One region of the Sporosarcina sp. AD_1 genome, then DNA from elsewhere that is predicted to be linked to it. Evidence: riboswitches for the same ligand, from Rfam matches in the RefSeq annotation. Region 1 holds a riboswitch; each other region holds the start of a gene.
What was found. Region 1 has a riboswitch for S-adenosylmethionine ahead of metA (homoserine O-acetyltransferase MetA). Riboswitches for the same ligand answer to the same signal wherever they lie in the genome.
Positions count from the first base shown of each region.

Region 2: it holds a riboswitch for S-adenosylmethionine, as region 1 does, so the genes downstream of both, metK (methionine adenosyltransferase) here and metA (homoserine O-acetyltransferase MetA) in region 1, are expected to answer to the same signal.
Region 3: it holds a riboswitch for S-adenosylmethionine, as region 1 does, so the genes downstream of both, ACSW3C_RS14050 (methionine biosynthesis PLP-dependent protein) here and metA (homoserine O-acetyltransferase MetA) in region 1, are expected to answer to the same signal.
Region 4: it holds a riboswitch for S-adenosylmethionine, as region 1 does, so the genes downstream of both, ACSW3C_RS14865 (O-acetylhomoserine aminocarboxypropyltransferase/cysteine synthase family protein) here and metA (homoserine O-acetyltransferase MetA) in region 1, are expected to answer to the same signal.

Region 1 covers NZ_JBPVIR010000001.1:512,538-518,634, forward strand. Annotated here, with positions in the region: gene ACSW3C_RS02535 (TetR/AcrR family transcriptional regulator) at 1-141, opposite strand, end outside; gene ACSW3C_RS02540 (YetF domain-containing protein) at 383-1,081, opposite strand; gene metA (homoserine O-acetyltransferase MetA) at 1,216-2,124, opposite strand; SAM riboswitch class I at 2,427-2,512, opposite strand; gene ACSW3C_RS02550 (YitT family protein) at 2,692-3,549, opposite strand; gene ACSW3C_RS02555 (AbrB/MazE/SpoVT family DNA-binding domain-containing protein) at 3,745-4,020, shown strand; gene ACSW3C_RS02560 (glycerophosphodiester phosphodiesterase) at 4,222-4,941, shown strand; partial or broken gene ACSW3C_RS02565 (thioredoxin family protein) at 5,103-5,456, opposite strand; gene ACSW3C_RS02570 (helix-turn-helix domain-containing protein) at 5,503-6,039, opposite strand.
Region 2 covers NZ_JBPVIR010000008.1:13,707-19,803, reverse strand. Annotated here, with positions in the region: gene ACSW3C_RS15385 (hypothetical protein) at 255-776, shown strand; gene ACSW3C_RS15380 (hypothetical protein) at 1,545-1,874, shown strand; gene metK (methionine adenosyltransferase) at 2,128-3,333, opposite strand; SAM riboswitch class I at 3,516-3,626, opposite strand; gene pckA (phosphoenolpyruvate carboxykinase (ATP)) at 3,800-5,386, shown strand; gene ACSW3C_RS15365 (alpha/beta hydrolase family protein) at 5,515-6,097, opposite strand, start outside.
Region 3 covers NZ_JBPVIR010000006.1:332,554-338,650, forward strand. Annotated here, with positions in the region: gene ACSW3C_RS14045 (cyclase family protein) at 1-183, opposite strand, end outside; gene ACSW3C_RS14050 (methionine biosynthesis PLP-dependent protein) at 251-1,384, opposite strand; SAM riboswitch class I at 1,466-1,572, opposite strand; gene ACSW3C_RS14055 (DMT family transporter) at 1,731-2,075, shown strand; gene ACSW3C_RS14060 (DMT family transporter) at 2,075-2,389, shown strand; TPP riboswitch at 2,479-2,594, shown strand; gene thiC (phosphomethylpyrimidine synthase ThiC) at 2,731-4,506, shown strand; gene ACSW3C_RS14070 (hypothetical protein) at 4,526-4,696, shown strand; gene ACSW3C_RS14075 (ABC transporter permease) at 4,768-5,520, opposite strand; partial or broken gene ACSW3C_RS14080 (ABC transporter ATP-binding protein) at 5,517-6,097, opposite strand, start outside.
Region 4 covers NZ_JBPVIR010000007.1:133,790-139,886, forward strand. Annotated here, with positions in the region: gene ACSW3C_RS14835 (hypothetical protein) at 1-206, shown strand, start outside; gene ACSW3C_RS14840 (SRPBCC family protein) at 220-708, shown strand; gene ACSW3C_RS14845 (hypothetical protein) at 799-954, shown strand; gene ACSW3C_RS14850 (SMI1/KNR4 family protein) at 982-1,632, shown strand; gene ACSW3C_RS14855 (GNAT family N-acetyltransferase) at 2,007-2,453, shown strand; gene ACSW3C_RS14860 (glycerol-3-phosphate acyltransferase) at 2,685-3,323, opposite strand; SAM riboswitch class I at 3,576-3,690, shown strand; gene ACSW3C_RS14865 (O-acetylhomoserine aminocarboxypropyltransferase/cysteine synthase family protein) at 3,826-5,127, shown strand; gene ACSW3C_RS14870 (homoserine dehydrogenase) at 5,734-6,097, shown strand, end outside.

The sequences.
Region 1 (6,097 bases):
AGACGGAAAGTATAAATAAAAAGTTCCTTGGGCGACCCCAGCTACTTGTACGATATCCGATATTTTGGTTTTTTCGATTCCCTTATTGCGGAAAACTTCAATTGCTGCCCGTACAATCATCTCTTTTTTATTTTGAGCCATTTATCTCCCTCCAACTGAATGACTGTCATTCATTTTACTACATATACAGTAAAAAGCAAGTGGTGAGCTATATCCATCCAATTACCGCGTTTGCTGCCTTGATTATGTAAAAACATCCAATCCTCCAAGACAGCCTGAGAAAAAGGCTTGCATGGAAGATTGGATTCAACCATTTTGCACAAAATAATTCATGACAACAATCAATAATAATCGAATTTATCGAGCTACGGAATTGGGGTTCTTAGGAGCGTTGATCGATATGCAAACTTCCGTCAGTCTGGACTTCCGCATAAAAAACCTGATCGGCCTTGCCAATTCCTTGTGCTTTCAATTGATCGTACAGCCATTCCTCCGTCAGTCCGAGCTCTGTCAAGTTTTTGGAAACAATTTTCCCATCTGAAATAATTTCAGTTGGCACAAATTTCGGTTCTGGAGACGGTGCTTTTACATCTTTTTTGGTCGCCGGTTCTTGGCCAGCCTTTTTCATTACACTTAACTGCCCGTTCGTCTCTAATATGGCATATTCCACGTCTTTAATGGAGAAAATCCCCTGCTCTCGCAGCATCATATTCAAATCGTTCAAGTGCAGGCGCGACTTCTTCATTGCGTCTTCATTCAATTTCCCTTTATGCATAATGATTGTCGGCGTATCGTCGAGTAAAATTCTCGCTTTTTTCGACTTCAATGCTAAGAAATTCATCAAATAAGTTAAAAAAGCCCATAAAATCATCGCATACAATCCATTGAAATAGGGGGTTTCGGATTCACTGGCAATGGCAGCAGCAATCGAACCAATCGTGATGCCTGTTACGTAGTGGAAAAAAGTCAGCTGGGAAATTTGCTTTTTACCCATTAAACGTGCAAGCAGAAGCAGCACGATAAAGGACGCTAATGTTCGCATCGTCATTTCCCAAAAATCAAATTCAAGAAATTCATTCATATTCAAAACGCAGCACCTCCATTATACGAGTGTGCCACTACCATCTGATAATTATACGGATGGTTTCGTTTAGGAGGGTAACGAAAAAAGGCGTCATCTCCTTAAAGAAATGCGCCTTTTTTCTCTGTAAAGCTTTATTCCCATACAAATGGTGTTTCTTGATAAACATAATAGTTCAGCCAGTTTGAGAACAGCAGATGTGTATGGGAACGCCATGTGTTCATCGGCTGCTTGGCCGGATCATCGTTCGGAAAATAATTGGCAGGAACATCGATATCCAAACCTTTTTGGACATCACGCTCATATTCTTCTGCCAACGTCGTCGCATCATATTCCAAATGGCCAGTAACCATAATATGCTTTTCATCTTTGGATAACACGATAAATGCTCCGGCATCTTCAGACACAGCGAGCAGTTGGAGTCGAGGATCCTGTTCAATTTCCTCAACGGATACGGATGTATATCTTGAGTGCGGTGCTGCAAAAATATCGTTAAAGCCCCTTGCAAGCTTCACGGTCGAATCCGTCAAACTATGGCTGTAAACACCGGACAATTTCTTCGGCAAATCATATTTATCAATGCCATAATGATGATACAGTGCTGCTTGCGCCCCCCAGCAAATGTGCAAAACAGACGTGACATTCGTTTTGGACCAATCCATAATCTGCTTCAGTTCTTCCCAATAAATGACCTCTTCAAAAGGCATATGCTCGATCGGTGCACCCGTAATAATCATTCCATCGAATCGGCGATGTTTAATATGTTCAAATGTCGTGTAAAACTCTTCCAAATGATTTTTACTCACATTTTTTGATTCATATGTAGCGGTATTTAGGAAATTCACATTTACTTGCAATGGTGTATTCCCAAGCAACCGTAATAATTGGAGCTCTGTCCGTTCTTTCTCTGGCATTAAATTCAAAATGATGATATTTAGTGGCCGAATATCTTGCGTGGTCGCACGATCCTCCTCCATGATGAATATTTTCTCTTCTTTCAATAGCTCGCCTGCCGGTAAATGTTTCGGTATGTTAATTGGCATACAATCTCCCCCTCTTCTGTCGTGGCAATTCAAATAAAAAACCCCCGTTCCTAAAGAAATAGGAACGAGGCTTGAATTTTCCGGTCGTTCTTATCTCTCAAGAATCAAGTACCCACGGTATTCCAGATGTTCGGATTCTTCGCATGCATTCATCCGCTTAAGGCGGTTTGTAACTGCATCCTGAATTCCAAACATCCAATCACCGAGGCATCAACTTGAATCCGGCAGGGCCATTCCGCGAATGACATGCACAGCTTTTTCACTGACGTTTTACTAACGATGCGAAAAAGATCAAGTTGAACTTCTTGTTGGAGGTAGCACCTTCCTGCATACGCAGAGGTTGCTGAAGCTTCATCGGGCCAAATCCCTCAGCTTCTCTTGATAAGAATTATTCTATTACGGAGTAGTATATCACTTTTCAGACAGTTTGCCTAAAGTTTTTTAAAATTTTTCTTAAACTTTCATGGTCAGCACTTTCCACAATCGCAATAAAGTCAATCTGTTTAAAAAGTCGGCAAACCTTTCATTTGCTAATTCATGAAAATGAACCTCACAACTAGCGGTCACTCACTGGTATCTCTTCGCTTTTGAAAACCCAAGTCCGAGTATTTCCGATGCATTTAAGAAAATGACGAACGAAGAAGGCTCTGCCGTCTGCAACAGCTTTTTCAAGTACACAGCTTCCGATTGCTCGACCACACAGAAAATCATTGTTTTTTCATTATCTGAAAATCCTCCGGTCGATTTAACTTTCGTCAATCCTCGGTCGATTTCATTTTGTATGATTTCCTGCACCTTTTTCTCATTTTCCGTAATTATAAGGACCAATTTGGTTGGCGACGTCTGAAGCTGAACGAAGTCGATTACTTTGCTGGTCACATAAATCGACATTAAAGCATATAACGCCAGTTCAAAGTTGAAAACGAAAGCGGAAGTAATTACGACAACCCCGTCAACGATAAGCTGTGAAAATCCGCTTGAAATCCCTGTGTATTTCTTGAGCAATTGGGCGATTAACGCTGTGCCTCCTGTTGAACCATTCCCACGATAGACAATGCCTAAGCCGATCCCTAGAAGAATTCCTCCATAGATCGAACTGAGCAGCGGGTTATCAACCGAAAGTTCAATGCCACCCGTCAGCCAGATGACAAACGGGACAAAAAAAGTACCGACTAGCGTTTTGGTGCTGAACTCTTTGCCTGCGAGCAGCAAACCTAAAATGATTAACGGGATATTGATAATCCACTGGACATACGCGGGATTGAAACCAAACAACTCATATAAGATCGTGCTGACACCTGATATGCCCCCTGCCGCAATGCGCGAAGGCAATAAAAAGATATTAAAGGACAATCCGACAAGCGAAGCGCCCAAAATGATTAATAGATAGTCGAAAAACGTCGATTTTACATAACGATTTGACATCTTCCTGCCTCCTTTCCATAACAGCCTTAATTATTTTACCAGAAATAAAGCCTCTGGAAAGTTTTAAATGAATGATTTAAGGAATAGTAGTAAATAAGGAAATGGCAGAAGAGTATATTCATATTTTTGGTTTTCTTCAAAATTACTGGTATACTCGTAATTAATAGGATAATTCACTAAAGGAGGATATTCAACATGCGTAGTTTAGGTATTGTTAGAAAAGTAGACCATTTAGGACGAATTGTCATTCCAAAAGAATTGAGAAATACATTACAGTTGGAAAAGGGCGCTCCAATGGAAATATTCGTTGATGATGATATGATCATTTTGCGAAAATACGTGGTGGATGAAGCATGTGTTGTTACAGGCATCATCTCTTCAGAAAATAAACGGCTTTCCAATGGCATGTATATCAGTCCCCAAGGCGCGGAAATATTAATGAAAGAGATTAAGGAAAACAGGGATTGGTAACGTGAGCAAACGGCATCATCCACTTTTATTCACAGTGGCCAGACAACCAGCAGCCTAGAACGGAAGATACCGAAGAATGGCCAATTTCCTTACTAGTATTCTATTTGCCATTTTAAAAAGACTGTTTCATCATTGCCGATGGACAGTCTTTTTCCTTGTTCATGATATAGTTAATTCATCAGAAAATTTGGAGGGATGTCCATGTTGATTTATGCACACCGGGGAGCGTCCGGCACTTTCCCCGAAAATACACTAGCAGCATTCCAAGAGGCTGCCCGGCTCCCCGTTCACGGAGTCGAATTCGATGTTCACTTGACGAAGGACGGAGAGCTTGTCGTTATTCATGATGAGACGATTGACCGTACGTCAAACGGTTCAGGCTATATCAAGGATCTGACGCTCGCTCAATTACTAGAGTATGATTTCGGCAGTTGGTTTTCACCTGACTTCGAAGGAGAGAAGATTCCAACACTAGAAGAAGTGCTTCATCTCTTTCAATCCACACATCATCATGTAAACATTGAATTAAAATCTGATATCTTTCCTTATGAGGGTATGACCGCAAAGGTTTTGGAGCTCATTAAGGCGCATAAATTGGAATCAAGAGTCGTCCTATCCTCTTTTGATCACAGTGCCATTCAAGAAGCGAAACGGCTCGCTCCGCATATTGAAACGGGTGCGCTCACTATGGAAGTGCTCGTTCAGCCGCTCGAGTACTTGAAGAACATCCCAGCTGATGCATACCATTTATTGTTTCCTACTGCTATCCGGCCATCCTATCGGGAAGTTTATGAAGCCGGCATTCCCGTAAGAGCGTATACCGTAAACGAGGAGAACTATGCAAGTCTACTGCAGCAGGCCGGTGTCCAAGCTATTTTTACGGATTACCCTGAACGGCTCTATGCTTTTCTTAACGACTAAAAGCAGACATAGGGGATATGGAGGGGTGTGCCAATGGCATATCCCTTTTCCCTTTGCAGAATGATTGCGTTGCACGTTACCTAAAAAAAGAGCTTAGGTATGCTATTGCATCCTAAACTCGCCAGTATGATATGGTGGACTTTTTCAGCCCCCTCATGGTATTAGGCTGAAAGGCTATTGATGAATTTCTCAATCTCGTCGCGGGTTTTCCGGTCTTTGCTGACGAAACGCCCTACTTCCTGGCCTTCATGGAATCCGATGAAACTCGGAATCCCGAAGATATCCATCTCTTGGCAAATATCGATAAATTCATCCCGATCTACATAGATAAATTCATATTCCGGGAAATCCGCCTCTAAGCCCGGCAAAATCGGTTCGATTACTCGGCAATCCGGACACCAGTCTGCTGAAAACATAAAGATGGTCCGTTCTCCATTTTTGAGTTGCTCAAATTGTTCTTTCGACTGCAGTTTCTCCATTATCGCTGCACTCCTTTTATTGTATGTATCGTTATACGTATCAGTATATCACGGGTCAAGATGACTTCCTACGTCCGATGCTTCATAGCACCCTTCCCGTCATGGCCCAAATGGAAGTCGCGACTCGATCAGTATGATTTACAAAACGATGGGGCGTCGCACTCTTGAAACGGATGCTGTCCCCTTCCCGCAAAATGTATTCCTCTTCCCCAAGGACAATGGTCATTTCACCAGACAGGATAAATCCGCATTCTTCCCCTGCATGCTCCACCAATTGCTGATCCTGTTGTCCAGGTTCCATTTGAATTAAGATCATTTCAATAGAACCTTCATTAATAGGGGTCAATAAATGATACTTTGAATTGGATTGAGGAAAATCAACCGTCTTTCTTTCCTCTTTCCTTACAATTTGTGTCGTTTGTTCATCCGTTCCCAACAACGTGGAAATGGAAACATCCAAGCCTTTGCACAATTTATAGAGCGTAGTCAACGTCGGGTCTGTGTTGCCTCTTTCGATTTGGCTGATCATACTGATGCTGACACCTGACTTTGCAGCCAACTCTTTTAAGGACAGCTGCTGCTCAGTGCGCAATGTTTTGATTTTCAGTCCATCAAACATAGTACCGCCTCTTCTATTACATTTTCGCCATCATACCATATTTTGCGATAAATTGAAA
Region 2 (6,097 bases), on a different contig from region 1:
AAGCAGAACCATAAGCCACATCTCTAATCCCATATCCTTCAACCTCCCTATGAGAGTCGTCGATCTTCCCCTACTAAGAGGAACAAGCGATTGGAAAAATCTCCATATAACTATAAGTAGTATTACCATACCAAACCGTTTCTGGAAAATCAAAATACACGCTATCTTGATATGTATTATTTTAGCTGAATAATTGGATTGAGGACTATACAATTGGTTCGGAGGCGAATACGGATTGTTGGTTGAATATACGGGTGGTTCGCTGGTGGATACGAGCGGTTGCAGAAATATACGAGTGGTTCGGCAGCCGATACGAGCGGTTGCCGGAAGATACGAGTGGTTCGATTGCGGATACGAGCGGTTGCCAGAATATACGAGTGGTTCGGCAGCCGATACGAGCGGTTGCCAGAATATATGAGTGGTTCGGCAGCCGATACGAGCGGTTGCCGGAAGATACGAGTGGTTCGACGGCCGATACGAGCGGTTCGACCGTTTTATCTAAACGCGGGAAATTTTTATGTCTTTGCCTGCACCAGGTCGCGCTGCATGCCTTTGACCAATCAAGAAAATTGATCGGATCGTTAAGCTTATTCTTCTCGAGGAATTTTACGAGCGGTTCGGGAGTGGATACGAGCGGTTGCCGGAAGATACGAGTGGTTCGACGGCCGATACGAGCTGTTGCCGGAAGATACGAGTGGTTCGATTGCGGATACGAGCGGTTGCCAGAATATACGAGTGGTTCGGCAGCCGATACGAGCGGTTGCCAGAAAATATGAGTGGTTCGACGGCCGATACGAGCGGTTGCCGGAAGATACGAGTGGTTCGACGGCCGATACGAGCGGTTCGACCGTTTAATCTAAACGCGGGAAATTTTTATGTCTTTGCCTGCACCAGGTCGCGCTGCATGCCTTTGACCAATCAAGAAAATTGATCGGATCGTTGAGCTTATTCTTCTCGAGGAATTTTACGAGCGGTTCGACCGCGGATACGAGTGGTTCGGCGGCCGATACGAGCGGTTCGACCGTTTAATCTAAACGCGGGAAATTCCATGTCTTTGCCTGCACCAGGTCGCGCTGCATGCCTTTGACCAATCAAGAAAAATGCTCGGATCGTTGAGCTTATTCTTCTCGAGGAATTTTACGAGCGGTTTGGGAGTGGATACGAGTGGTTCGATGGCGGATACGAGCGGTTGCTGAAATATACGAGTGGTTCGACCGCAGATACGAGCACTCCAACGTTCAATCTAGCACCTCTTAAAACTGACGATTTCTATGTTACTGGGGAAAACACTTATAATGAAGCATTTGTAAATAAAGCAGGACGAAATCATAACCTGTTTGTTAAGATGAAACTAATCATAAATAAATCTTTACTAACGCATATGGATTAGGCTACTTCTGATCCACCATGCTACTGCAAATAAACATCGGAAAAGGTGAAATCATATTAAAAAGTATAAGCAAGGACTCATCATTTCGCTTATTTTTCTAATCATACTCTTTATTATAGATCGGAGCCTATACAGTGGAGTCATGTCGTTAAAAATGCCGATTGTTTTATTAGGACTTCATGTTATTGTTTACCATCAGCTAATTCCGAATAAGAGGCTCACACGTTATTTCATTTATATTGGTATAATTATTTTATCTGTTTTCCTTTCTTTACCATCGTTAACTTATAAACAAGCAAAAGAAAAAGTCTTAAACAATCATACTATGACCATCGTGGATACGGGTACCGTTCAAGTGGAGTCTAGTTGGAATCCTTTTGCTCCAGATCGTGCTTACTATTTTAAAGGAAAGAATGCAAGCTCCGAAGAGATTACGCTAATGGTTGTCCCTGATACAGGTAAAGTTCTGGTAATCAATTATTAATTAGCGCCAAGAAAGAAATTAAAGTGGCTTTTCGTATGATTGCAGATCAATACCCTTGTATTAAGTACTCCACTCTCCCTTCAATAGCAAAACGAAAACAGATACCCTTTATTTTGGATATGGATGGATTCCTGCCCTCCAACCCATTGTAAGGGATTTTTTTAATCCCCAAATTCCCCTTCATCTCACGCCCTCTTCCAATCAAAAAAACAGGAGAAGAAAAACATAACGTTTTTCTTCTCCTGTTTCATTATTACCCGACAACGATGCCGGATTTCTCTTTCAAAGCGGCTGCTTTGTCGGTTTGTTCCCAAGGAAGCTCGACATCTGTGCGGCCAAAGTGACCGTATGCAGCAGTTTGTTTGTAGATCGGTCTGCGAAGATCAAGCATTTTGATGATGCCGGCAGGACGGAGATCAAACAGCTCACGCACCATTTCGACTAGCTTGCTTTCTTCGACTTTTCCAGTTCCGAATGTGTCGATGGAAATGGAAACGGGTTTCGCAACACCGATTGCGTACGCCAGCTGTACTTCACAACGGGAAGCGAGTCCAGCAGCTACGATATTTTTCGCTACGTAGCGTGCCGCATAGGATGCGGAACGGTCTACTTTTGTCGCGTCCTTACCGGAGAATGCACCGCCGCCGTGACGAGCGTAGCCGCCATACGTATCAACGATAATTTTCCGGCCTGTCAATCCTGCATCCCCTTGTGGTCCGCCGATAACGAAACGACCGGATGGGTTAATGAAGTATTTGGTTTCTTCATCTAATAATTCAGCAGGGACGACTGCATCAATCACGTGTTCTTTAATGTCACGTTTGATTTGATCTAACGTTGTGTCCGGGTGATGCTGTGTCGAGATGACAATGGTATCGACACGGACCGGTTGGTTGTTTTCATCATATTCGATCGTTACTTGCGTTTTTCCATCCGGACGTAAATAAGAAAGGATGTCTTCTTTGCGAACTTGCGCTAAGCGTCGGGATAATTTATGCGCCAAGCTAATTGGCAAAGGCATTAATTCCGGAGTTTCATCACATGCGTATCCGAACATCAAGCCCTGATCCCCTGCACCGATGGCTTCCAATTCTTTATCGGTCATCGTTCCTTCTCTTGCTTCGAGCGCCTGATCCACACTCGCTGCGATGTCCGGTGATTGTTCATCAATGGAAGTCAAAACAGAAGAGGTTTCCCAGTCGAATCCGAATTTCGCGCGGGTGTACCCGATTTCCTTTACTGTGTCCCGAACGACCTTCGGAATATCAACGTACGTTGTCGTTGTAATTTCACCTATAACAAGTACGAGACCTGTTGTGATAGTTGTTTCACACGCAACGCGTGCATTTGGGTCTTCCTCTAAAATTGCATCCAAAATGGCGTCAGAGATCTGATCGCACATTTTATCCGGATGTCCTTCTGTTACCGATTCCGATGTGAACAGTCGGCGATTTGTCAATGTAATTTCCTCCTTAACGGCTTGCTCATATTGATACGGTACTCTATATGTCCCAGTAGTTCCACGCCTGAAGAGAGTCGACGTCAACATACACAAGGATTAAGGGCCAGACAATATAAAAAGCCTTCCACTCACGTAAATATACATGAGGAAAGGCATTATTTCAAAAGCAGCACCTTTCACTCTTATCGTCCAAGGATTCAACCTTGCTCCAGGTTTGGCACCTTTTCGCAGTGTATGCGCAGGTTGCCGGGCTTCATAGGGCCTGTCCCTCCGCCAGCTCGGGATAAGAGTATCCGTTCATGATATAATGCTACGAAAAACTCGCGCTTTTGTCAAATCATTTTAATGAGAAACACTTGAGTTTTTAATTAGTATAGATTATTATTCTTAATGTGTTATACTAATTACGAAAATAAGGATACCCATTGAGTTGGGACTATATGTAAAGGACGGTACGTAAACTATGATTTCAGCGAAAATCGAAAACGGACTTAAAGAACTTCTTGCAGGCAACAATGTTACAATCCAGCCATCCGTCGCGGAATTGGTTGAAAAGGCGACAGCTCGCGGAGAAGCACAACTTTCAGCAGACGGTGCACTCGCTGCACGCACTGGAAAGTATACGGGCCGTTCACCTGGAGACAAATTCATTGTTGAAGAACCTTCCACTAAAGATAAAATCGACTGGGGCAAAGTGAACCGTCCGATTTCTGCGGACATCTTTGATTCACTATACACGAAAGTGATCAATCATTTAAAGCAAAAAGATGAATTATTTGTTTTCAAAGGCTTTGCAGGTGCTGATAAAGACTCCCAGCTTTCCCTTCAGGTCATCAACGAATACGCGTGGCAAAACTTGTTTGTCCACCAATTATTCATCCGCCCGACTGAAGAAGAATTGAAAACGCATGAAGCACAATTCACGATCTTAGCTGCACCGTCTTTCAAAGCAGATCCAGCTGTTGATGGAACGAACTCCGAAACATTCATCATTGTTTCCTTTGAGCGCCGTATTGTGTTGATCGGCGGTACTGAATATGCTGGAGAAATGAAGAAATCGATTTTCTCTGTCATGAACTTCTTGCTTCCTGAACGCGGCATTTTACCGATGCACTGTTCTGCAAACGTTGGTGAAGAAGGCGATGTTGCTTTGTTCTTCGGCCTTTCAGGTACTGGAAAGACAACGTTGTCTGCAGATGCACAACGTAAATTGATCGGTGATGACGAGCACGGCTGGTCGGATAACGGCGTCTTCAATATTGAAGGTGGCTGCTATGCTAAATGTATCAACCTTTCGCCTGAAAAAGAACCGGAAATTTATGGTGCAATCCGTTTTGGTTCTGTCTTGGAGAACGTTGTCTTGGATGAAGAAACACGTGTTGCAGATTATGATGATAACTCCTTAACTGAAAACACTCGTGCCGCTTATCCGATTCAATATATCGATAACATCGTTACGCCATCAGTGGCTGGCCAGCCAAAAACAATCATCTTCTTGACTGCGGATGCATTTGGTGTGCTGCCTCCAATCTCCAAGTTGACGAAAGAGCAAGCGATGTATCATTTCCTTAGCGGCTTCACGTCCAAATTGGCAGGTACTGAACGCGGGATTACAGCTCCTGAAGCGACATTCTCGACATGCTTCGGTTCTCCGTTCCTTCCGCTTCCTGCAACGGTTTATGCGGAAATGCTCGGTAAGAAAATCGATGAGCATGATGCACAAGTATTCCTTGTCAATACAGGCTGGACTGGCGGCGAATACGGCGTCGGCAAGCGTATGGCATTGAAACATACTCGTACAATGGTTCGTGCAGCTCTTGCTGGCAAGTTGAAAGACGTAGAAACTGAAACGAACGAAGTGTTCGGTCTTGCGATGCCTACAGCAATTGAAGGCGTTCCTAGCGAAGTATTGAACCCACGCAATGCTTGGGCAGATACTGCAGCATACGATAAGAAAGCTAACGAATTGGCTGATCTGTTCCGTGAGAACTTCAAGAAATTTGAAAATGTCTCTGCAGATATTGTCAAATTTGGCGGACCAACTGCCTAATCGAATACAAGCAAGCCGTCTCGCACATAACGTGAGACGGCTTTTCTTATTGAAATTCACCTCCGATTTTCGTCCGCTAGAAAACACCTCCGAGACCGATCCGCTCGAAGGTGCTTTTTCAATGCAATCTATTCAACTTTTTTCATCCACTCGCATAATTCGCGGACAACCCTCGCATTTTCAGCTGCCGGGAAGTGGTGTGTATAGTCAGGAAAATACCAGGTATCATACGTCTTATCTTGTTCCCGCAACGCGTCCTCCAGCATGATCGCCTGTTCAAATGAGACATTTTCATCTTTCATGCCGTGGATAATCAAAATAGGCGCATCCATTTCCTTAATACGGAATAAGGCAGTCCGTTCCCGGTACGCTTCCGGCAAATTGTTCGGCGTACCGCCGATAACCCGTTTCATCATTCTTCGCATGTCTTCTCTTTCATTGTACGTGAACACGACATCCGAAATACCCGCCCACGTGACGACAGAGGTGATATCATCTCGTAAAATCGCAGTCCATAATGCCATGATCCCGCCACGCGAAAAAGCGTACAAATGAATGCGATCTTTCCGCAGCTTTGGATGTTGCTTGAGTACATCCACTCCAAAGACCGCATCCTGACGGTCGGCTCCTGCAAACTCGTCTCGCCCTTCCCCACCGCGGTTTCCTCGGTAGTAAGGGGCGAACACGACAAAACCTTGCGAAGCGAACTGC
Region 3 (6,097 bases), on a different contig from region 1:
TGGAAACGTGAATTGTTGAGCTAGAAAACCATCATCATGGTTAAAAAGCGTCTCAAATTTGGCGTCGTCGAACATGAAAAAGTGTGGAGAATCCGGGCCGAACGTATGGGTAAGATCAATCCACTCTTTCGATTTCAGGAGCTGTAGAGCCTCATGTATTTCCGTACTTGTTTTTATCGTCATTTCCATCCCTCTTTCTTCGCGTGATTTCTATTATTAATAAGTATTTTCATGTAACTCCGGCAGATCTTTACGACAAGGAGGACACTTGCTCGGTCGTTCTGCTGGCGGCTTTCAACGCTTGCTGAACATCTTCAATTAAATCTTCTGCATCCTCCAGGCCAACTGAAAACCGCAGAAGTCGGTCGTCAATCCCACGGCGAAGGCGCTCCTCGAGCGGGATATCCATATGAGTTTGTGTCGTCGGATATGTAATGAAACTTTCGACTCCGCCAAGACTTTCAGCAAACGTAATCAGCTTTAGATTTTCTAGGAAGGGGCCGATCCATTCGCTCTTTTGAAGACGGAAGGAAACCATACCGCCTTGCCCTGCGTACAAGACGCTATCAATCAGCTGCTCTTTTTCTAAATAGGCGACAATCTCCTTAGCATTCGAATCATGTGCGCGCATCCGTACGTGAAGCGTCTTTAACCCACGGACAACAAGCCAAGAATCAAACGGGGACAATGTCGCACCGATGGCATTATGATTTTTTTCGAGCTGTTCGCATAATGATTCTCCCTTGGCAACAACGAGGCCTGCAAGTACATCATTATGTCCGCCGATATATTTCGTTGCACTGTGGATGACGATGTCTGCTCCATCTTCAATTGGCCTTTGATAATAAGGTGTTAGGAATGTATTGTCGACGATGAGATAGAGTCCATGTCTCTTTGCTAAATCTGCAAAAGAGGCAACATCAATTTGTTGCATGAGCGGATTTGTTGGTGTCTCAAGAAAAAGCGCTTTGGTCTTGTCGGTAATTAATTGTTCAACTTCTTCCACGGTTTCAAAGGAAGAGTAAAGTGTCCGGATGCCATAAAGATCTTCATATTGGTCGAACAGTCGGTAGGTGCCGCCATACAGATCTTCCGGTGCAATTAATTCATCGCCTGAACGGAACAAGGAGAGGACGAGTTGAATTGCTGCCATGCCAGAACTGCAAGCATAGCCTTGATCTCCACCTTCCAATTCTGCAATGCCTTCCTCCAAAATGGTGCGTGTCGGATTTTTTGTACGGGTATAGTCATAACCTGTTGATTGACCGAGCCCGTCATGCTTATAAGCGGTGGACAGATAGATAGGTGGGTTGACGGCACCCGTTCTCGGATCACTTTGATTTCCCAGCTGGACAAATTTCGTATCTAAACATCGTTTTTTCATCGTTGCATCTCCCTTGTCAGAAAAAATAAAAAAGGACCCTACAAGAAGAGGGCCCTCAACAATCGAATGTTGAAATCAATCTTCTCATCTTCATGACGCGAACGCCACTTGGAATTAGCACCATACCAAAATCGGGCTGGTTGCTGAGACTTCTTCGGGCCAAATCCCTCCGTCTCTCTTGATAAGAATAAAAATATGGAATTGTTTAAAAATAGTTTATCTAACGATAGCATGAAAGAGTCGCATTTGCAAGCTGGTATTTTTGCTATACTATTGATTGATTAGCAGGCTCTACATAGCAGTTCATTGACTGGTGAATGGGCCGGGAGGACAGGAGGTAATTCCAGTGGCATGGTTATATGTTGTTTTCGCAGCAATTGTTGAGATATTCTGGGTGGTCGGCCTCCGGTATTCAGATTCACTGCTGGAATGGACGGGCACAGTTGTTGCCATTCTGTTCAGTTTCTATTTCATAATAAAAGCTTGCGAGAAATTGCCGAGCGGAACGGTATATGCCGTGTTTACAGGCTCCGGAGCGGCAGCGATTGTCTTACTAGATTTTGTACTATTTCATGCCGATTTCTCTTTCATGAAAGTACTATTCATTGTAATGATTATGATAGGTGTCATCGGCATCAAGATGACGACAACGGATGAGAAACCGCAAGAATCAGAAGGGGGAGAGGGGTAATGGCATGGCTCTACTTAGTCATTGCAAGCTTCGGTGAAATTTTTGGCGTTTATTGCATTAATTTATACCTCCATAAGAAAACGTTCCCTCGCCTTATCCTGTTGGCTGCGGTATTTTCAGCCGGCTTTTTCTTCCTTTCCCTTGCGATGCGTGAGATTCCGATGGGGACCGCATATGCAGTCTGGACAGGGCTTGGAGCAGCTGGCGCTGTGACGGTCGGAATCTTGTTTTTCAATGAACCCGCAGGCTGGAAGCGGATGCTGTTCTTGATATTGATTATAGGAGGCGCGGTCGGATTAAAGCTTTTTGGATAAAGTTTTTTATTTGAGTAAACTACTAACGTCGGATTAGGTTGACATTTCCTGATACTCGGTTAGACTATGAGTGTACGACCAATTTAATAGATGCAAACTAGGGGTGTCCGGCATAACCGGACTGAGAGGGAGATATGGATTGCTCTCCTAACTCTTTGGACCTGATCTGGCTCATACCAGCGTGGGGAAGTTTCTATAACGATAAGTGGCATGCATATGCGTATGTTTTGGAGACCAGGTCTGTTTTATGACAGATCTGGTCTTTTTGCGTCTAAGCAGCACTCCCTTTTGGATAGAGTCATTGGTTCACCCGCAAATAATGATGAGGGGACGATGACAAGATGAGTAACATGAAAGAAGAAACACCGATTCACATCCATTCCTGCTTTCCTTCTAGCAAAAAGGTGTATGTGGAAGGCGGTAGAAAGGACATTCAAGTTCCAATGCGGGAGATTGAATTATCTCCCACCATTACAGAAGAGGGTGAATTTCCGAATGAGCCATTCCGTGTATATGATACGAGCGGAAAGTATACGGAGACTGGCTATGAGGTGGATATTCGCAAAGGACTTCCGGAAATTCGGAAACAATGGATTTTGGAGCGCGGTGACGTGGAGGAGTATGAAGGGCGGGAAGTGAAGCCAGAAGATAATGGCTACCAGGCTGGCAAGGAAAAAAGTGACGAGATGTTTCCTTTATTGAAGCGCAAGCCGCTTCGCGCAAAGCCCGGGAAAATTGTGACGCAGATGCATTACGCACGGCAAGGAATCATCACACCTGAAATGGAATTCATCGCAATCCGGGAGGGCATGGATCCGGAGTTTGTCCGAAGTGAAGTGGCGCGCGGCAGAGCGGTCATCCCGTCAAATATCAATCATTCGGAAGCGGAACCGATGATTATCGGACGCAATTTCCATGTGAAGATCAATGCCAACATCGGCAACTCGGCCGTCTCCTCGTCCATCGGGGAGGAAGTGGAAAAGATGACGTGGGCGACGCGCTGGGGGGCGGATACGATTATGGATCTGTCGACGGGCAAGAATATCCACACGACACGTGAATGGATCATTCGCAATTCCCCTGTGCCGGTCGGAACTGTTCCGATCTATCAGGCGTTGGAAAAAGTGAATGGGAAAGTGGAAGATTTATCATGGGATGTGTTCCGCGATACACTCATTGAACAGGCGGAACAAGGGGTTGATTATTTTACCATCCATGCGGGGGTCCTCTTGCGCTATATCCCACTGACTGTAAACCGTGTGACGGGGATTGTTTCCCGTGGTGGATCCATCATGGCCCAGTGGTGCCTGCTGCATCATCAGGAAAGCTTCCTGTATACACATTTTGAAGAGATTTGTGAAATCATGAAGGCGTACGATGTGTCATTTTCTCTTGGGGATGGCTTGCGTCCGGGATCCATCGCAGATGCTAACGACGAAGCGCAATTTGCGGAACTTACGACATTGGGTGAATTGACGAAGATAGCGTGGAAACATGATGTGCAAGTCATCATTGAAGGGCCGGGACATGTCCCGATGCATTTAATTAAAGAAAACGTCGACAAGCAAATGGAAATCTGCCAGGAGGCCCCTTTCTATACATTAGGACCATTGACGACCGACATTGCTCCTGCGTATGACCATATTACGTCGGCGATTGGAGCTGCCATGATCGGTTGGTTCGGAACAGCGATGCTATGCTACGTAACACCGAAGGAGCATCTTGGATTGCCAAATAAAGACGACGTCCGCGAAGGGGTCATTGCATATAAAATTGCTGCCCATGCCGCTGACTTGGCAAAAGGCCATCCAAACGCCCAAAAGCGTGATGATGCGTTGTCCAAAGCTCGATTTGAGTTCCGCTGGCGTGATCAATTCAATTTAAGTCTCGATCCCGAGCGTGCTATGGAATACCATGATGAAACCTTGCCGGCGGAAGGTGCAAAGATTGCCCATTTCTGTTCCATGTGCGGACCGAAATTCTGCAGCATGCGTATTTCCCATGATATTCGAAAATTTGCAGATGAAAATACGTTGGAAGAAAAACTGGCCATCAAAAAAGGTCTTGAAGAAAAAGCGAAAGAATTCCAAGAGGCCGGGGGCACCATCTATAGCTAACACGATGGGAGGGAAGGAGATGACATCTGCGGAAGCTCTCCTGATGGAGATTACGAAAGGGAAAAGTCGGCTTTTTCAGCTGGAGCAGCAATTGCGTGAAATCCAGCTGCAATGCGAGCACGATTATCAAAAGGAACAAACCCATCGGATTTGCCGCAAGTGCAAGCGGATGGAAAGTCTTCATTATTAATAAAGTACAAAGCCCCTGTCAGAAGGTTTGCTGACAGGGGTTTTCTATGCCAGGTGGGAAGTCCGGCGAATTTATTTCCAAGAAATCTGTTGCATGCGTTCATTGAACAGCGTTGGGTAGGAAAGGAAACCGAGAAGGACACTCGTTACCGCTGCTGTTGATAATAGAAGGAAAAGGACAAGAAGCTGGAATTGCACGGCCTGGATTGGATCTGCCCCTGCAATGATTTGTCCGCTCATCATGCCCGGAAGCTGAACCAGTCCGATCGTTTTCTGGCTTTCAATTGTTGGAATCATACTAGCTTTGATTGACGTGATGAGCTGCCGGTGGATCGCCTGCTTTGGTGTCCCTCCAAGTGAAAGGATCAATTCGCCAATATCTCGGTTTGCTTCGACCTCGGAGGAGAAGCGGTTCAGAAAGAGGATGGATAGCACCATGGAGTTGCCTACGACCATGCCGCTTAACGAAATGATGTATTGGGCGGTTGCCGGGACAATCTGAAAACCGAGAAGGATGCCTTGCGTCAACAGTTCAATTGTAGAAAAAGTTAAAATTAGCTTCCACGTCACGCCGCGGATCCCAGTTCCTTTCTTGCGGGCGTTTTGCGTGGCAGCCGCGATCATCAGAGCGACCATTAGGAAAATGAACAGGAAACTTTCCGAATCAAAGACAAATTTTAAAACGAAACCAACAGCGAGAAGCTGGACGATGGAACGGACCGTCGCGATAATCGTATCCTTTTCAAGCCCTAATCCAAGAGACTTGGATAATAGAAGGGGAATGAGCACAAAGATGAGCGTTAGCGCCAATGTTGAATAACTCATACCTGTTCCCCCCTCACAAATTTGGCAATTCGTTCATTGGCAGGCGACTCTAATATGGACGGATCGCCTTTTTCCACAACTTGCCCGTCCATCATGACCCATAAGTAATCACTTACTCGAATGGCTTGTTCTAAATTATGGGTAATCCAGATGACGGAGATGCCTTTTGTTTTATTGAGCTCCTGAATCAATGCTTCGATTTCATGCACCGAAGTTCGGTCCAGTGCAGATGTAATCTCGTCCAGCAATAGAACGGCCGACTCGTTTGCCAAAGTTCTAGCGATTGACACCTTTTGCCGCTGGCCGCCAGATAAATTGAGGGCATCAGCCTCTAGAAATGAACGTTGAAGTCCTGTTTGTTCAAGGAGAGCGGCTGCATCCTCCTTGTTTAATTCCTTGCCTTTCAAACGATGCGGGAGTGCAAGATTATCATATACGGTGCCTTTAAGCATAGGTGAATTTTGCAACACCATTCCGACATGTCTCCGCAAGAGGGGAGGAGCAATGTCTTCGATCGGTTTGTCATCGACAAAAATGGAACCGGACGACGGGGATAGAAGGCCGTTGCAAAGCTTCA
Region 4 (6,097 bases), on a different contig from region 1:
TGCTGTATCTATTGTTCATCTCCTTATTTCTGCTGTTCATTTTCTCGCAAATGCTATTACAAGAAGGAATTTTGGTTGACCGATATAATGCCTCGGGTGATCCGACGTCCGTGACATTATTCATCGTGATTTCGATTGTTTTCATGGCAAGCGCGATTTTTTATTTTGTTCGATTTTCGAGAAAGAAAATAACTAAGGATCAGTAAGGGGATAGGAGAAATGGCAGTAGCAAGCAAAGGGGTTATCAATGAAGTCACCATCCAAGCGCCTGTGGAGTTGGTGTGGTTGGCTTGGACTATTTCGGATCGTGTATCGCAGTGGTTCGCACCGGAGGCGGTAGTAGAAGCGGAAGTTGGCGGGTCATATGAATTGTATTTCATTCCTGGCAACCGTGAAGGCATGAATACGATGGGATGTAAAATTGTATCTCTTGTGCCACAAAAAGAATTGGCCTTCACTTGGAAAGGCCCGGATCAATTCCAAGAGATTATGAACAAGGAAGATGAACTAACAACAGTTTGCGTGCGTTTTGAACCGATGGACGAAGAAACAAAAGTAACAGTGGAACATACTGGCTTCCAGGATGAAAGTGAATGGAAGGAAGCGGTTGATTGGCATCAAATGGCGTGGAGCGGTGTTCTTTCCAGTTTGAAGGCGGCACTCCAAAAAGGAGAAGGGAATTTATGCTGCCAGCCGGCGAATGATTGAGTGAAAAGGAGTTTTTTGATTAGAAGGGAAACGAGGTGCCAATTCCTATATGAACTGACATTCCTGTTTTCTGAGACTGGGGGGCAGTTCATGGAGGATCAGGACCATCTGAACAAACAGGACTACTTGAACAGAAAAAAAGAGGCCGATTCGCTGCGATCTATATTGGGCGAGATTGGCTTTGTCGCCATAGTCATCGGATTTTTTGTTGTGTACTTCCGGATACTTGCATACGTCTTTAAGTGATCTGATATGAGAAAAGGGTGTAAGAAAATGGACTACGAGTCAATAAGAGAAAGAATAGCTACCATCTCTGCTAGAATTCAACAAATAGGTGGAGATGTTCAGGAAGTTGTAATAGATGACCCGGTCTCACCAGAACAAATACTTCAGACGGAAGAACATCTTGGGGTTGAGTTGCCTAAAAGTTTTAAAAAGGTGCTCCAAGAGTTTTCTGGGAATTTCAGTTTACGTTGGTTTTTACCTGATAACAGCGAGCAGCCTGATGAATTTAGAGAAATTTTTTGCGGTACACCACATTGGAGTTTGAAACTCCTTCCTCAATTCGAGGAAGCCCGAATAGGTTGGATTGACAATGTGTTCCCGAACCCAGAAAATGAGTATGATGTTGTCTGGCATAACAAATTAGTGTTTTGTGAAGTTGGAAATGGTGACTACTTAGCTTTTGATATGAAAGACGATACAGACGCTGCAATCGTTTACCTTAGCCACGATGATGGAAAAGGTCATGGATATAAGCTCGCAAATAACTTCAATGAATTCATTGAGAATTGGTCCAGAATAGGTTTTGTAGGGTGTGAGGATTGGCAGTGGCTTCCTTTTACGACAAGTTCTATCAGTGGAATAAATCCCGATGGCGGGACGGCAAAAAGATTTAGAACATGGTTGGGATTAGAAATATAATAATTATAAGAGTATCAATTATCATCTAACATGTTCGGTTGATGAGGGAAAAACATACAGCATTTGAGGGCACAATTCGCATATGAATAGGTGTCCCTGTTTTGTTTTAATACAGTTAAAATGATTTATATAAATGATCTGGAATCGCAGCATAGGCATAAAATAATGAGATTTTACTAATTCACTTGTTAGAACCCATGCTAATTGGATATTGGAAAGAAAATATAAAAAAGAGTAGTATTCGACGTAATGTCTCGTAATTTTAAATGGAATTTCGATTTATTAAGGTTTATTTGCATTTGCTGATTCCGCTTTTCAAAAGTTGAATTATACATATTAAAAAGTCATAACTATATTTGGAAGGTGAGATTGCTTTGCTAGAATTAAGAAAAATTAATAGTGACAATTATGAAGAATGTTTAAACTTGCGTACAACTGATACAAGTATGGAATTTGTAGATTCTGTGGCGTATTCATTAGCCGAAGCGTGGGTATTTTATGAGGAGTCACGCCCTTTTGCAATCTGTGCTGATAATGTGATGGTAGGCTTTGTTTCAATGTCTATTGCTGATAATAACCCACAAATCATAAATTTTATGATAGATAGCCGTTTTCAAAAAAGAGGCTATGGAACATTAGCCGCTAGGCTTTGTATTGAATATCTGTGTAAAGAATTCAATGCACGTAGGATTTCCTTACCAGTTAATTTAGAAAATAAAACCGCACTAAAATTTTGGAGTAGCTTAGGCTTTGAGCAATCCGACAATATAGAAAATGGTTATCTTTATATGCGGTTGTACATAGCAGAAAAATCTGTCTGAGCATATGTTATGTTGAAAAAATGTTGTAACTAAACTGTCTCGATTGTTCTTTAAAAAGTGCTTTAGTTCAATTGGAGTTATAGAATATTATGCTAAAAAAGCGCCCACTTCTGAGCGCTTTTACTTGTTTTATATAGCTATTTCACTGTTGAAATACATGCTGATTAACCTGTTATTTTCGTTTTTAAGTTGTTAATTGCACTTCTCTCGCCATCCCCTAAACTGGTTAGATCAAGAGGACTTCTCCTTTTTCTTACTGAATGATGCACGGATGCGTGTTTCAGTTCCCGCACGAATTCGTTTTATATTTTCAGTATGCTTCCAAACAGCCATGATGAAAAGCAAGGCGGCAATCAGGATCGGCCAGTAGCCATCCAGCCAAATGGCCATTGCCATCAAGGTGACGTACAACATGAAGACACCAATGACGAGAATGTCCGTCAATAGTGCGACCGCAATGAAAAGGACAAGGCCTGCCAAACCGAATCGCCAATCGATGGCAAATAAAACCCCGATGACCGTTGCCGTCCCTTTTCCGCCGTTAAATTTCATGTAAAACGGAAAGTTATGCCCGAAAATGACAGCAGCTCCCACAGTGAAAAGAAGCAATGTGCTATATTCTGGATCTAGATTAAACTGGTTGGAAAGAAGGCGGACTGCTATGACAGCCAGAATTCCTTTTCCGATATCAATTATGGCAACGAGCGCCCCATATCGTTTTCCGAGAACGATGAGCGCGTTCGAAGCACCCGCATTTTTCACGCCGGTCTCTTTCAAGTTCACTCCAGAAATCCATTGCGCTACGACTGAACCATGCAAACAGCCGATGGCATATCCGATTATGGCAATACCGATGATCCAAAAGATCATAAAATTCCCCCATATTCAATATGGTTTTATCATACGATGTCTGAATGGACCGTTCAATGAATTTCTCAAAGATAGCCGAATGGTAGGGGAAAGAGTCGTTTCTTCAAATTTAATGTAAAAATAATTTATTGATGAAATAAAGAAAAGTCCCCGATGATACGAAACGTTCAGAACAATTTTTAATTTACCCCTTGACTTTGAAAATAGGAGTCTCTATACTGTTCAACAAGATGAAAAACTGAATCACCCATACTCTTATCAAGAGCGGCGGAGGGACTAGGCCCTGCGATGCCCGGCAACCGGCAAGTGACGAACTTGCAAAGGTGCTACTTCCTACAGAACGTGCGAACGGTCTGAAAGATAAGGGGAGGAATAAGCGAAAGCGTAACCCTCTTCTTAGCGAAAGGGGTTATTTTTTTATTCCTAAAAACCCCCAACGCCTCCGCACTGCATCACTCTGTTGCATTTTCGTCTTACACTACAACCACTGGAGGTAATTCTAATGACAAACAACCAACTTCAACCTGAAACTCTACTTTTGCATGGTGGCCAAAAGCCCGATCCTGTTACAGGGTCCTGCGCAGTGCCGATCCATCGCACCACTTCTTTTGTTTTCCGTGATACAGAACATGCCCAAAACCTATTTGCCCTTCAAGAGGCAGGGAATATTTATACACGCATTACGAACCCGACTGTTGCAGTTTTTGAAGAAAGAATTGCTTTGTTGGAAGGCGGAACGGCAGCAGTTGCCCTTTCTTCCGGTATGGCAGCAATTGCTTTCTCCATATTGAACATTGCAGGTGCCGGTGATGAAATCGTGGCAGCCAGCAACTTATACGGCGGTACGTATAACTTATTCGCAACAACTCTTCCTCGCTACGGAATTACAGTAAAATTCGTAGATGCTACCGATCCGGAGAATTTCCGTGCGGCGATCACTGACAAGACAAAAGCGCTGTTTGCTGAGACGATCGGCAATCCAAGCTTGCACGTTCTCGATATCGCGGCAGTGGCGAAGGTAGCTCATGAGAATGATATTCCATTATTGATCGATAGCACATTCGCTTCTCCGTATGGCGCAAACCCGATCGAACATGGAGCAGACGTGGTCATTCATTCGGCAACGAAATGGATTGGCGGACATGGCACAACAATCGGCGGAGTGGTCGTCGATGGTGGTAAATTCGACTGGACGAAAGGAAAGTTTCCTGGATTCACTGAGCCGGATGAAACATACCACGGCTTGCGCTACGGCATCGATACAGCGGGCGCGGCATTTGCTACAAAACTACGTGTCCAATTGCTACGTGACTTCGGTCCTTGCCTGGATCCAGACAGTGCCTTCAACTTCTTGCAAGGTTTAGAAACGCTTCACCTGCGCGTGACACGCCATAACGAAAATGCACGCAAAGTAGCGGAATTCTTGAAAAATCATCCTTCTGTTGAGTGGGTAACTTATGCAGGATCGGAAGACCATCCATCGCATGCCAACGCGAAAGTGTACTTAAAGAATGGATTCGGCTCTATCCTTGTATTCGGTATCAAAGGCGGACGTGAAGCAGGACGGAAGGTAATTGATGGTGTAAAGATCTGGTCGCACGTCGCTAATGTCGGGGATGCCAAATCATTGATCATCCATCCGGCATCGACAACACATCAGCAACTGTCTGCTGAAGATCTGAAGAATTCAGGTGTTACAGAAGAATTGATCCGTTTGTCTGTCGGCTTGGAATCCGCGGAAGATATTATCGCAGACCTCGCCCAAGCGATCGAAAAAGCAGTTCCTGTCGCTGTAGAAAAATGAAATAAAGTAATTGAAAGATAGATTTTTGATAGTAAATGGCAGAAAGACGACCTCATTTGGTGACTGCCGATTTGAAGTTAACACAGGGAGTATCTCATTTGAAACTTGCCGGTGTGTATATGCGGTTTAGGGGCCTCATTTGGCACTAGCCGGTGTGTATTTAGCGTAAGGAGTGTCCCATTTGTCACTTGCCGGTGTTGATTTGGTGTAAGGAGTGTCTCATTTGGCACTCGACGGAGAGGGTTTGGAATAAACAGTGTCTCATTTGGCACTCGACGTAATGGATTTAGCTCAAAGCGTGTGTTATTTGGCGCCCGCCGGTGAGGATTTGGCGCAAAGGCTGTGTTATTTGGCGCTAACCGGAATGAATTTGGCGTATGAGGTGTCTTATTTGGCGCCAACCGGAATGAATTTGGCATAAGGAGTGTCCCATTTGGCACTCGCCATAATGAATGTAGGGTAACGGAACGTCCCATTCGACGCCCGGTCGCATGAATGGGAGAAAAGGGTGTCTCATTTGACGGCCTTCGATAGGTTTGGAGAAATTGGCACCTCATTTGGTGCGAATTTTTCATTTTGTAGAGTCGTGTGAAAGGAAGTGGTCTTGTGCCATCCATTAAAGCGGCCATTCTTGGCTTTGGAACGGTAGGGGAAGGCATCTATCGTATATTGAAGGAGAAAAGGGAACAGATTCAAGAGCAGACGGGTTATACAATCGACATTGTCGCCATTTTGGTAAAGGACGCGACGAAAAAGCGTCTGGCGACACCAGGTGTTGTGATAACGGATGATATTCGCGATATTTGGTCAGGTCCTGCGATTGATGTTGTCTTTGAAGCGATTGTCGGTGAGGAACCGGCCTATACTTATCTGTCCGAGGCGATTGAAAAGGGAACTCATATTATTACAGCGAATAAGAAGATGTTTGCTAAGCATGGTCCGGCTTTGGTTAAGCATGCCGAGTTTCGCG